Regions from separate parts of the Pseudomonas sp. R3-41 genome, predicted to be linked through region 2. Evidence: predicted binding sites of a transcription regulator. Region 2 holds the regulator's gene; each other region holds the start of a gene.
What was found. Region 2 encodes FliA, which starts transcription of late flagellar genes. Its sites were predicted from a motif close to CTAAAGTTTNNNNNNNNNNNGCCGNTAA; they were not measured.
Positions count from the first base shown of each region.

Region 1: M1D99_RS10050 (methyl-accepting chemotaxis protein) is a predicted target of FliA. The motif match lies at 1,456-1,483, and genes of this name have one in related genera.
Region 3: M1D99_RS17310 (methyl-accepting chemotaxis protein) is a predicted target of FliA. The motif match lies at 1,902-1,929, and genes of this name have one in related genera.

Region 1 covers NZ_CP096421.1:2,241,198-2,244,475, forward strand. Annotated here, with positions in the region: gene M1D99_RS10045 (Na+/H+ antiporter NhaC family protein) at 1-1,278, shown strand, start outside; gene M1D99_RS10050 (methyl-accepting chemotaxis protein) at 1,525-3,204, shown strand.
Region 2 covers NZ_CP096421.1:5,095,028-5,098,305, reverse strand. Annotated here, with positions in the region: gene flhF (flagellar biosynthesis protein FlhF) at 1-324, shown strand, start outside; gene fleN (flagellar synthesis regulator FleN) at 440-1,270, shown strand; gene fliA (RNA polymerase sigma factor FliA) at 1,267-2,010, shown strand; gene M1D99_RS21855 (chemotaxis response regulator CheY) at 2,178-2,549, shown strand; gene M1D99_RS21850 (protein phosphatase CheZ) at 2,568-3,278, shown strand, end outside.
Region 3 covers NZ_CP096421.1:3,946,059-3,949,336, reverse strand. Annotated here, with positions in the region: gene M1D99_RS17310 (methyl-accepting chemotaxis protein) at 146-1,780, opposite strand; gene M1D99_RS17305 (undecaprenyl-diphosphate phosphatase) at 2,055-2,885, shown strand; gene M1D99_RS17300 (DUF1294 domain-containing protein) at 2,882-3,278, shown strand, end outside.

The sequences.
Region 1 (3,278 bases), 2.9 Mb from region 2:
CTCAGCTTGTCTCGTGTGCACGTGGTGATCGCGCTGATTATCGGCGCGTTGGTGGGCGGCCTGACGGGCGGCCTGGGGATCGAGGCGACGCTCAAGGCGTTCAATGCCGGTCTGGGTGGCGGTGCGACGGTGGCATTGTCCTATGCCTTGCTCGGCGCCTTCGCCGTGGCGATTGCCAAGTCCGGCATGGCCCACGCCCTGGCGGACAAAGCCCTGGCCCTGGTGGATCGCCAGGACGTCGCCGGTGGCTCGGGCGTCAAATGGGTGCTGATCGGTCTGCTGGGCACGGTCGCGGTCGCTTCCCAGAACATCCTGCCGATCCACATCGCTTTCATCCCGCTGCTGGTGCCGCCGCTGCTCTACGTGCTGACCAAGCTGCAGCTGGACCGTCGCTTGATCGCCTGCGTCATGACCTTCGGTCTGATCACCCCCTATATGTTCCTGCCGGTGGGCTTCGGCAACATCTTCCTCAATGAAATCCTGCTGGCCAATGTCGCCCGCAGCGGCGTCGACATCAGTGGCATCAATATCACCCACGCCATGGGCATCCCGGCGCTGGGCATGGTGTTTGGCCTGGCGCTGTCGTTCATCACGTACCGCAAGAAACGCGTCTATGACCTGAAGAAGATCGCCAAGGCCGAGCAAGTGGCCGTGCGCTACAACCCGCTGAGCCTGATCGTGGCCGGGGTTGCGGTGGCGGCGGCATTCGCGATCCAGCTGCTGGTGGACTCGATGATCATCGGCGCCCTGGCCGGGTTCCTGATTTTCTCGCTGTCGGGGGTGGTGCGCTGGCGTGAGACGGACGACCTGTTCACCGAAGGCATGAAGATGATGGCGATGATCGGCTTCATCATGATCGCCGCCTCAGGGTTCGCCGAGGTGATGAAGGCCACCGGTGAAGTCCAAAGCCTGGTGGAAGCTTCGGCGGCCTGGATCGGCCACAACAAGGGCATCGGCGCGCTGATGATGTTGCTGGTGGGCCTGCTGGTGACCATGGGCATCGGCTCGTCGTTTTCCACGGTGCCGATCCTGGCGACGATTTTCGTGCCGCTGTGCCTGCAGCTGGGCTTCAGCCCGCTGGCAATCGTCTGCATCGTCGGCACCGCCGGCGCCCTGGGCGATGCCGGCTCGCCTGCCTCGGACTCGACCCTGGGCCCGACCTCCGGCCTGAACATCGACGGCCAGCATCATCACATCTGGGACACCGTGGTCCCGACCTTCATCCACTACAACCTGCCACTGCTGGCGTTTGGTTGGGTGGCGGCGATGGTGTTGTAAGGCTGATTCAACAAGACTCTAGGACTGAGTCGCAACCTTCGCGAGCAAGCCCGCTCCCACACTGGATCTGCTGTGAACACGGAATGTGTGCACACCAGCAATCCCTTGTGGGAGCGGGCTTGCTCGCGAAGAGGCCCTTGAATCCAGCGACTCTGCCAACTGACTGTTCACCTTGTCCTACAGTTTTGCCGTGCGCTGCCGTTAATACAGCTAACCACGCCAATAACACCAACAAGAGTGAACAGCATGCGCCTGAGCCTGAAGGCTAAAGTCCTGTCCCTTGCGATACTGCCGGTATTGCTGTCCGCCGTGATCATCAGCCTGACCACGGCTTTCATCTTGAAGGAACAAGCGAGTAAAGAAGTCCAGCAAACCCGCGAGCGCCTGCTCAGCGAGGCCAAGGCCACGCTGCAGAACTACGTGGCGGTGGGCCTGACCGCGATCAAGCCGCTCTACGATGCCGCCGCGCCGGGTGATAACGAGGCGCGCGCCCAGGCCATCAAGCTGCTGTCGAACATCAGCTACGGCAAGGACGGCTATTTCTTCGGTTACGACTCCGAGACCATTCGTCTGTTCAAGGCCAACAGCCCCGATGGCGTGGGCAAGAGCTTCAAGGACAACCGCGATCCGAACGGTGTCTACGTCAACCGCGACCTGGTGAAAGTCGCCAAGGACGGCACGCATTACCTGGAATACAGCTCGCCGCTGCCCGGCAGCAAGGACCTGGTGCCCAAGCTCGGCTACACCGAATACCTGCCCAAGTGGGACTTGGCGGTCGGTAGTTCAGTCAACCTGGACGGCATCGAAGCCCAGGTGGCGCTGGTGGAAGCCAAGGTCCACGATCGCCTGCAAGGCGTGGTACTGAGCATCGTCGGGATCGCCGCCGTGGTGTTGCTGGTGATTGCGGTGGTGGGCCTGGTGCTCGCCAACACGATCCTGCGCCCCCTGCACCTGATGAAAGACAACCTCGATGACATCGCGGCGGGCGAGGGTGACCTGACCCGGCGCCTGGCGATTACCAGCCAGGATGAACTGGGCCAACTGGCCGGTTCGTTCAACCGCTTCGTCGACAAGATCCACGGCCTGGTGCGGCAGATCACCGACATGACCTCGCAACTGACCGGCCTGGTGACCCAAGTCTCCGAGCAGGCCCAGCGCTCCGAACAGGCGATGGAGCGTCAACGCCACGAAACCGATCAGGTCGCCACGGCGATCAACGAGATGTCCTCGGCGGCCCAGGAAGTCGCTCGCAGTGCCCAGGGCGCTGCCGTCGCGGCCCAGCAGACCGACGAAGAAGGCCAATCGGCCAAGCGCGTGGTGGCAGGCAGCATCCAACAGATTCATGCGCTGGTGAACGATATCCGCAGCAGCGGCGTGTCCTTGGACAGCCTGCAGCAAGACGTGGCCTCGATTGTCAGTGTGCTCGGGGTGATTCGTTCGATCGCCGAGCAGACCAACCTGCTGGCCCTCAACGCCGCCATCGAGGCCGCGCGTGCCGGCGAGGCGGGGCGTGGGTTCGCGGTGGTGGCCGATGAAGTGCGGGCCCTGGCCAGCCGGACCCAGCAAAGTACCCAGGAAATCCAGGGCATGATCGACCGGCTGCAATCGGGCACCCACGCGGCAGTGGAAGCGATGCGTCGTTCCAGCGAGGCCGGCGATGGCACCTCGGAACGGGCCAACGAGGCGGGCGCGTCCCTGGACACCATGGCGCAGCTGATCGGCACCATCAACTCGATGAACGCCCAGATCGCCAGCGCCGCCGAAGAACAGACTGCCGTGGCCGAAGAAATCAACCGCAGCGTGCATCAGATCGCCGTGGCCGTGGACAGCGTCGCCGACGAAACCCAACTCGGCGCCCAGACGTCCCGCAGCCTGGCCGACCTGGGCCAGCGCCTGGGTCAACTGGTGGGGCAGTTCCGCATCTGACCCGGAGCAGCAGGAGCTGCCGAAGGCTGCGATCTTTCGCTCTCGATCCAGATGTTTTCGCCTGGGCTACCAGG
Region 2 (3,278 bases):
CTCGTGTTGGCAACCACCAGCCAGAAACAGGTTCTAACCGCCGCATACCACAGCTACAAACGCTGCGGGCTGGCCGGCTGCATCCTGACTAAGCTGGACGAAACGGCAAGCCTGGGCGAGGTGTTGAGCCTGGCGATCGGTCATGAACTGCCGGTGGCCTACCTGACCGACGGGCCGCGGATCCCGGATGATTTGCATCTGCCGCGCCGTCATCAACTGGTCAGTCGTGCCGTGAGTGTGCAAATGCAGGAAGAACCCAGCGAAGAAGCCATGGCTGACATGTTCGCTGACATCTACCACAGCCCGACCAAGCAGGTCGGCTGAGGTAATCATGAATATTTTTTGTACCTACATCGATGGTCTGCCATGCATTGTTCCGTATGCGAACGCGCAGCCAGTAATGTGGCCTCCGTCTAAGAAGACAAGGTAAAGAACGAACATGGGCAGCATGCATCCCGTACAGGTGATCGCGGTGACCGGCGGCAAAGGTGGCGTCGGGAAGACTAACGTGTCAGTGAACTTGTCCCTGGCTCTGGCAGAGCTTGGCCGACGGGTCATGCTGCTGGACGCCGACCTGGGCCTGGCGAACGTCGACGTGTTGCTGGGGCTTACCCCCAAACGCACCCTGGCGGACGTGATCGAAGGCCGTTGCGAACTGCGCGACGTGCTGTTGCAGGGGCCGGGCGGGATTCGCATCGTGCCGGCTGCCTCCGGCACCCAGAGCATGGTTCACCTGACCCCGGCGCAGCACGCGGGCCTGATCCAGGCGTTCAGCGACATCGGCGATAACCTCGATGTGCTGGTGATCGACACCGCGGCCGGCATCGGCGACTCGGTCGTCAGTTTCGTGCGCGCCGCCCAGGAAGTGCTGCTGGTGGTCTGCGACGAACCGACGTCCATCACCGACGCCTATGCCCTGATCAAACTGCTTAACCGCGACTATGGCATGAACCGCTTCCGCGTCCTGGCCAACATGGCCCAGAGCCCGCAGGAAGGACGCAACCTGTTCGCCAAGTTGACGAAGGTCACCGATCGCTTCCTGGACGTCGCCCTACAATACGTCGGTGCAGTGCCTTACGACGAAAGCGTGCGCAAGGCCGTCCAGAAGCAACGTGCCGTTTATGAAGCCTTTCCACGTTCCAAATGCGCGCTGGCGTTCAAGGCGATCGCCCAAAAGGTCGATACCTGGCCGCTGCCGGCCAACCCCCGCGGGCATCTGGAGTTTTTCGTCGAGCGTCTTGTGCAACAAACAGCAGGGCCCGTGTTATGACAGCCAGCGGTTACAACCATCTCTACAAAAAATCGGCACGGGACGCCCAATACGAATTGATCGAGCGTTATGCGCCACTGGTCAAGCGTATCGCCTATCACTTGCTGGCGCGGTTGCCGGCCAGTGTCCAGGTCGAGGATTTGATCCAGGCCGGCATGATCGGCCTGCTTGAAGTGTCGAACAAATACGACGCCAGCAAGGGCGCCAGTTTCGAGACCTATGCCGGTATTCGCATTCGTGGGGCGATGCTCGATGAAGTCCGCAAGGGCGATTGGGCGCCGCGTTCGGTGCACCGCAATACCCGCATGGTCAGTGACGCGATTCGGGCAATCGAAGCTAAAACTGGGCGTGACGCTAAAGATCACGAGGTTGCGGCCGAACTCCAGTTGAGTCTCGATGATTATTACGGGATTTTGAACGATACCTTGGGCAGTCGCCTGTTCAGCTTCGACGACCTCTTGCAGGACGGCGAGCACGAAGGGCTGCATGAGGATAACGCGAGTGCTCACATGGAGCCGTCACGTGACCTGGAAGATGAACGTTTCCAGAGCGCGCTGGCGGATGCGATTGCCAATTTGCCGGAACGTGAGCGACTGGTCTTGGCGCTGTACTACGACGAAGAGCTGAACCTCAAGGAAATCGGTGAGGTCCTGGGGGTCAGCGAATCTCGGGTCAGCCAGTTACACAGCCAGTGCGCGGCCCGCTTGCGGGGCCGTTTGGGGGAGTGGCGAGCGCGCTGACAGGCAGTGTGGGGACACTGCGAGCGGGACTGGCATGGCGTTGCCGGGTCAGTTTCCATCCGTTGTGCTCCAGACCGTTGTCGAGTGTTGTGCCGGAATTGATTGAAATGGCGCGTCCAGGTGCTGGGCGCGTTTAAGACTGCTTGGAGGTCGAATTGGACAAGAACATGAAAATCCTCATCGTTGATGACTTCTCAACGATGCGGCGGATCATAAAAAACCTGTTGCGTGACCTTGGGTTCACCAACACGGTCGAGGCGGATGATGGCGTCACAGCCATTCCGGTCCTCAACAGCGGGAGCATCGACTTTCTGGTGACTGACTGGAACATGCCCGGCATGACCGGTATCGACTTGCTGCGCCATGTGCGCGCCGACGAAAAACTCAAGCACCTCCCGGTGCTGATGGTGACTGCCGAAGCCAAGCGCGAGCAGATCATCGAAGCGGCCCAGGCCGGTGTAAACGGCTATGTGGTCAAGCCCTTCACGGCCCAGGCGTTGAAAGAGAAGATCGAAAAAATCTTCGAACGCATCGGTTAACGGCGCCACGGGGGAGCTATGGACAACGAATCTTCAATGGGCGATTTCGAATCGACCCTGAAAAAACATGCCCGCGAACTGGTCGACAGCCTTGAAAAAGGTCGCTTTGGCGATGCGGTTCAAATGATCCATGAGCTCAACCAGACCCGTGACCGTGGTCTGTATCAGGAAGTGGGCAAGCTCACGCGTGAACTGCACAGCGCGATTGTCAATTTCCAGATCGACCCGCACATGCCGCAGGCCGAGGAAGTCTCGCAGATCACCGACGCCACCGAGCGCCTGGGCTATGTGGTCAAGCTGACGGAGGCCGCGGCCAACCGCACCATGGACCTGGTGGAAAGCGCAACACCGCTGGTCAATGGCCTGAGTGAAGAGGCCCAGGCCTTGAGCACCGACTGGGGCCGGTTCATGCGTCGCGAAGTCGGTGCTGAAGAATTTCGGGAGCTGGCCCGTCGGGTCGACGGTTTCCTGACGCGCAGCAGCAACGAAAACCGCGCCGTGGCCAGTAACCTCAACGACATTCTGCTGGCCCAGGACTATCAAGACCTGACCGGCCAGGTGATCAAGCGTGTGACCCAACTGGTCACCGAAGTGGAAAGCAACCTGCTCAAACTGGTGCTGATGGCTAGCCAGGTCGACCGCTTTGCAGGCATCGAACACGACCGTGAAGCGATACTTGCTGAAAAAGATCCACAAAAACATCTCTCTCAGGGTGAAGGTCCGCAAATT
Region 3 (3,278 bases), 1.1 Mb from region 2:
GTGGTGAACACCCAACCTGAAAAGACCCACACAGAACCAATGTGGGAGCGGGCTTGCTCGCGAATGCTGTGCTTCAGTCATGCATTTGCTGACTGTTACACCGCATTCGCGAGCAAGCCCGCTCCCACAAGGGCTTCATCAATCCTTAGACCCGGAACTGCTTGAGCAACCCGTTAAGCTGTTCACTCAGCGCCTTCAGGCGGCTGCTTGCCTGGCTGGACTGTTCGGCGGCCATGGCGGTGCTGTGGGACAGTCCGGCGGCCTGGGTGACGTTCTGGTTGATGTCTTCTACCACATGGGCCTGTTGCAGGGTGGCGCTGGCAATGGAGGCGTTCAGGCTGTTGAGGTTGCGCAGGGCCTGGCCGATGGCGTTGAGGCTGGCACCGGCCAGGCCCGCCTGTTCTATGGTCAGTTGCGAGGCACGGCTGCTGTCGCCGATGACTTTCACGGCGGCTTCGGAATGGGTTTGCAGGCGCTCGATCATCGACTGGATCTCAGCGGTGGACTTCTGCGTACGCTGGGCCAGCAGCCGCACTTCATCGGCGACCACCGCAAAGCCCCGGCCTTGTTCGCCAGCGCGGGCGGCTTCGATCGCAGCGTTGAGGGCCAGCAGGTTGGTCTGCTCGGCGATGGAGCGGATCACCTCCAGCACGCTGCCAATCTGGGTACTTTCACTGGCCAGGGTGCGAATCACTTCCACCGCCTGGTCGATGGTCTGGGACAGGCGATCGATCTGCTGCAAGCTGCCGTCGATGTTGACCTGGCCTTGCTGGGCCTGGGATTCGGCGTCGCGCATCTCGCTGGCGGCGTGCTCGGCGTTCTTGGCCACGTCCTGCACGCCATACGTCACTTCATTGATCGCGGTGGCTACCAGTTCCATTTGTTGCGATTGCTGCTGGCTGCGTTCCTGGGCTTGAGCCGCGTCGTTGCCCAATTCGTTGGAAGATTGCCCCAGCTCACTGGCAGAAGCCTGCAATTGGCTCACCACTTGGCGCAGTTTGGCGGTAAAGGCGTTGAAATGCCGGGCCAGTTGGGTGACTTCGTCCTGGCCGTGGGTGTCGAGGGTGCGGGTCAGGTCGCTCTCGCCGCTGGCGATGTTGGCCATGGCGTTGACGGTCTCTTGGAGCGGGCGGACGATGCTCCGTACGATCAAGGTCAGCAGGAGGCCCATGACCAGTGTGATGGCCAGGCCAATCAACGAAGCCTTGATCACCTGGGATTGGAATTCTGCCTGGACGTCATCCACGTACACGCCGGAACCGATGATCCAGCCCCACGGTTCGAACAACTTGACGTAGGAAGTCTTGCCGACCGGTGCTTCGGCCCCTGGCTTGGGCCAGAGGTAGTTGATCATGCCGGCGCCCTTGGCCTTGGCGATGGCGACCATCTCGTTGAACAACGCGTAGCCGTTCGGGTCGCGGATCGCCGAGAGGTTCTGGCCTTCAAGCTTCGGGTTGGTCGGGTGCATGACCATGACTGGCGTCAGGTCGTTGATCCAGAAGTAGTCACTCTGGTCATAGCGCAGGCCTCGCACCGCGCTGAGGGCTTGCTTCTGCGCCGCCTCGCGGGTCAGGGTGCCGGCGGTTTCCAGCCCATGGTAGTAGCTCAATACGCCGCTGGCGGTCTGCACCACATGCTGGGTTTTCTGCACCTTGGCCTGATACAGATCCGTGTGGATCTGCTTGAGCATAAAGGCGCCGAGCGTGAACAACATCACGATGGCCACCACCAGGATGAGCCACAAGCGTCGGCTGATCGACACACTGCGCAAGCTATTCATACGCTGTCACTCCGGTTTCTTATTCTTGTCATTAACGACGGGCGGCACTTTAGCGCCTGGCGGCTATTGATGATTGACCTGGGTCATAACGCGGCAGCGTTATCAGGGCTTGTCTGATAGGATTTCGGCCCCGCGGCGCAAAACCTGAGCCTGTTCTGATTTTTTCATTGGTTTTTTTTGGATGATCGCAGCTATCGTGCAGCCGCTGCGTGGACCTGTATGACACTTGAATAGCGATAAGACCCGCATGAGCAGGGTCTTTTTTGGGGGATGAATGGATTTGTGGACGGCCTTTTCGGCATTGATTCTTGGCGTAGTAGAGGGTTTGACGGAGTTTCTGCCGATTTCCAGCACGGGGCACCAGATCATCGTCGCCGACTTGCTCGAGTTCGGTGGCGAACGTGCAATGGCATTCAACATCATCATCCAGCTCGGCGCGATCCTCGCGGTGGTCTGGGAGTTCCGGCGCAAGATCTTCGACGTGGTGCTGGGCCTGCCGACGCAACCCAGCGCCCGCCGGTTTACCGCCAACCTGCTGATTGCCTTCTTTCCCGCCGTGATATTGGGCGTGTTGTTTGCCGACTGGATCCACCATTACCTGTTCAACCCGGTCACCGTGGCCGCCGCTCTGGTGGTGGGCGGCCTGGTGATGCTCTGGGCCGAAAAGCGCCAGCACCAGGTACATGCTGAAACGGTGGACGATATTTCCTGGAAGGATGCGTTGAAGGTCGGTCTGGCCCAGTGCATTGCAATGATCCCGGGTACATCCCGTTCCGGTGCGACCATCATCGGGGGCTTGCTCTTCGGGCTGTCACGCAAGACCGCCACCGAGTTTTCGTTCTTCCTGGCGATGCCGACCATGGTCGGTGCGGCCGTGTACTCGGGCTACAAGTACCGTGAGCTGTTCGTGCCGGCGGATTTCCCGGTGTTCGCCATCGGTTTCGTCACGGCGTTCATCTTCGCCATGATCGCGGTCAAGGGCCTGCTGCGGTTCATCGCCAGTCACAGCTACGCCGTGTTCGCCTGGTATCGGATTGCGTTCGGCCTGCTGATCCTGGCCACCTGGCAGTTCGGTTGGGTTGACTGGACCGCTGCCAAGCCATGAACAACTCGGGCACCCGCCAACGCGCTGGGCGCAATGCCGGCGGCGGCGTGCAAAACCTGCGGCTCAAATTGATGGTGTTTGCCCTGGTCTGCGCCTTGCCGCTGTTCGGCTCGCTGCTGTTCGGCCTGCGGGGCGTGTCGTGGGTGCCTATGGCGGCCTATGGTGTCGTCAGCCTGGTGGCGTTCCTGCTGTACTGGAGCGACAAGCGCAAGGCCCGCGCCGACGCCTGGCGTACCCCGGAGAACGTGCTGCATGCGCTGGAGCTGGCTGGCGGTTGGCCCGGGGCCTTGCTGGCCCAGCAGTTGTTTCGCCACAAGACCCGCAAAGTATCGTTTCAAGTGGTGTTCTGGTTCATCGTGCTGTTGCACCAGGTGTTCTGGATCGACCAGTTGT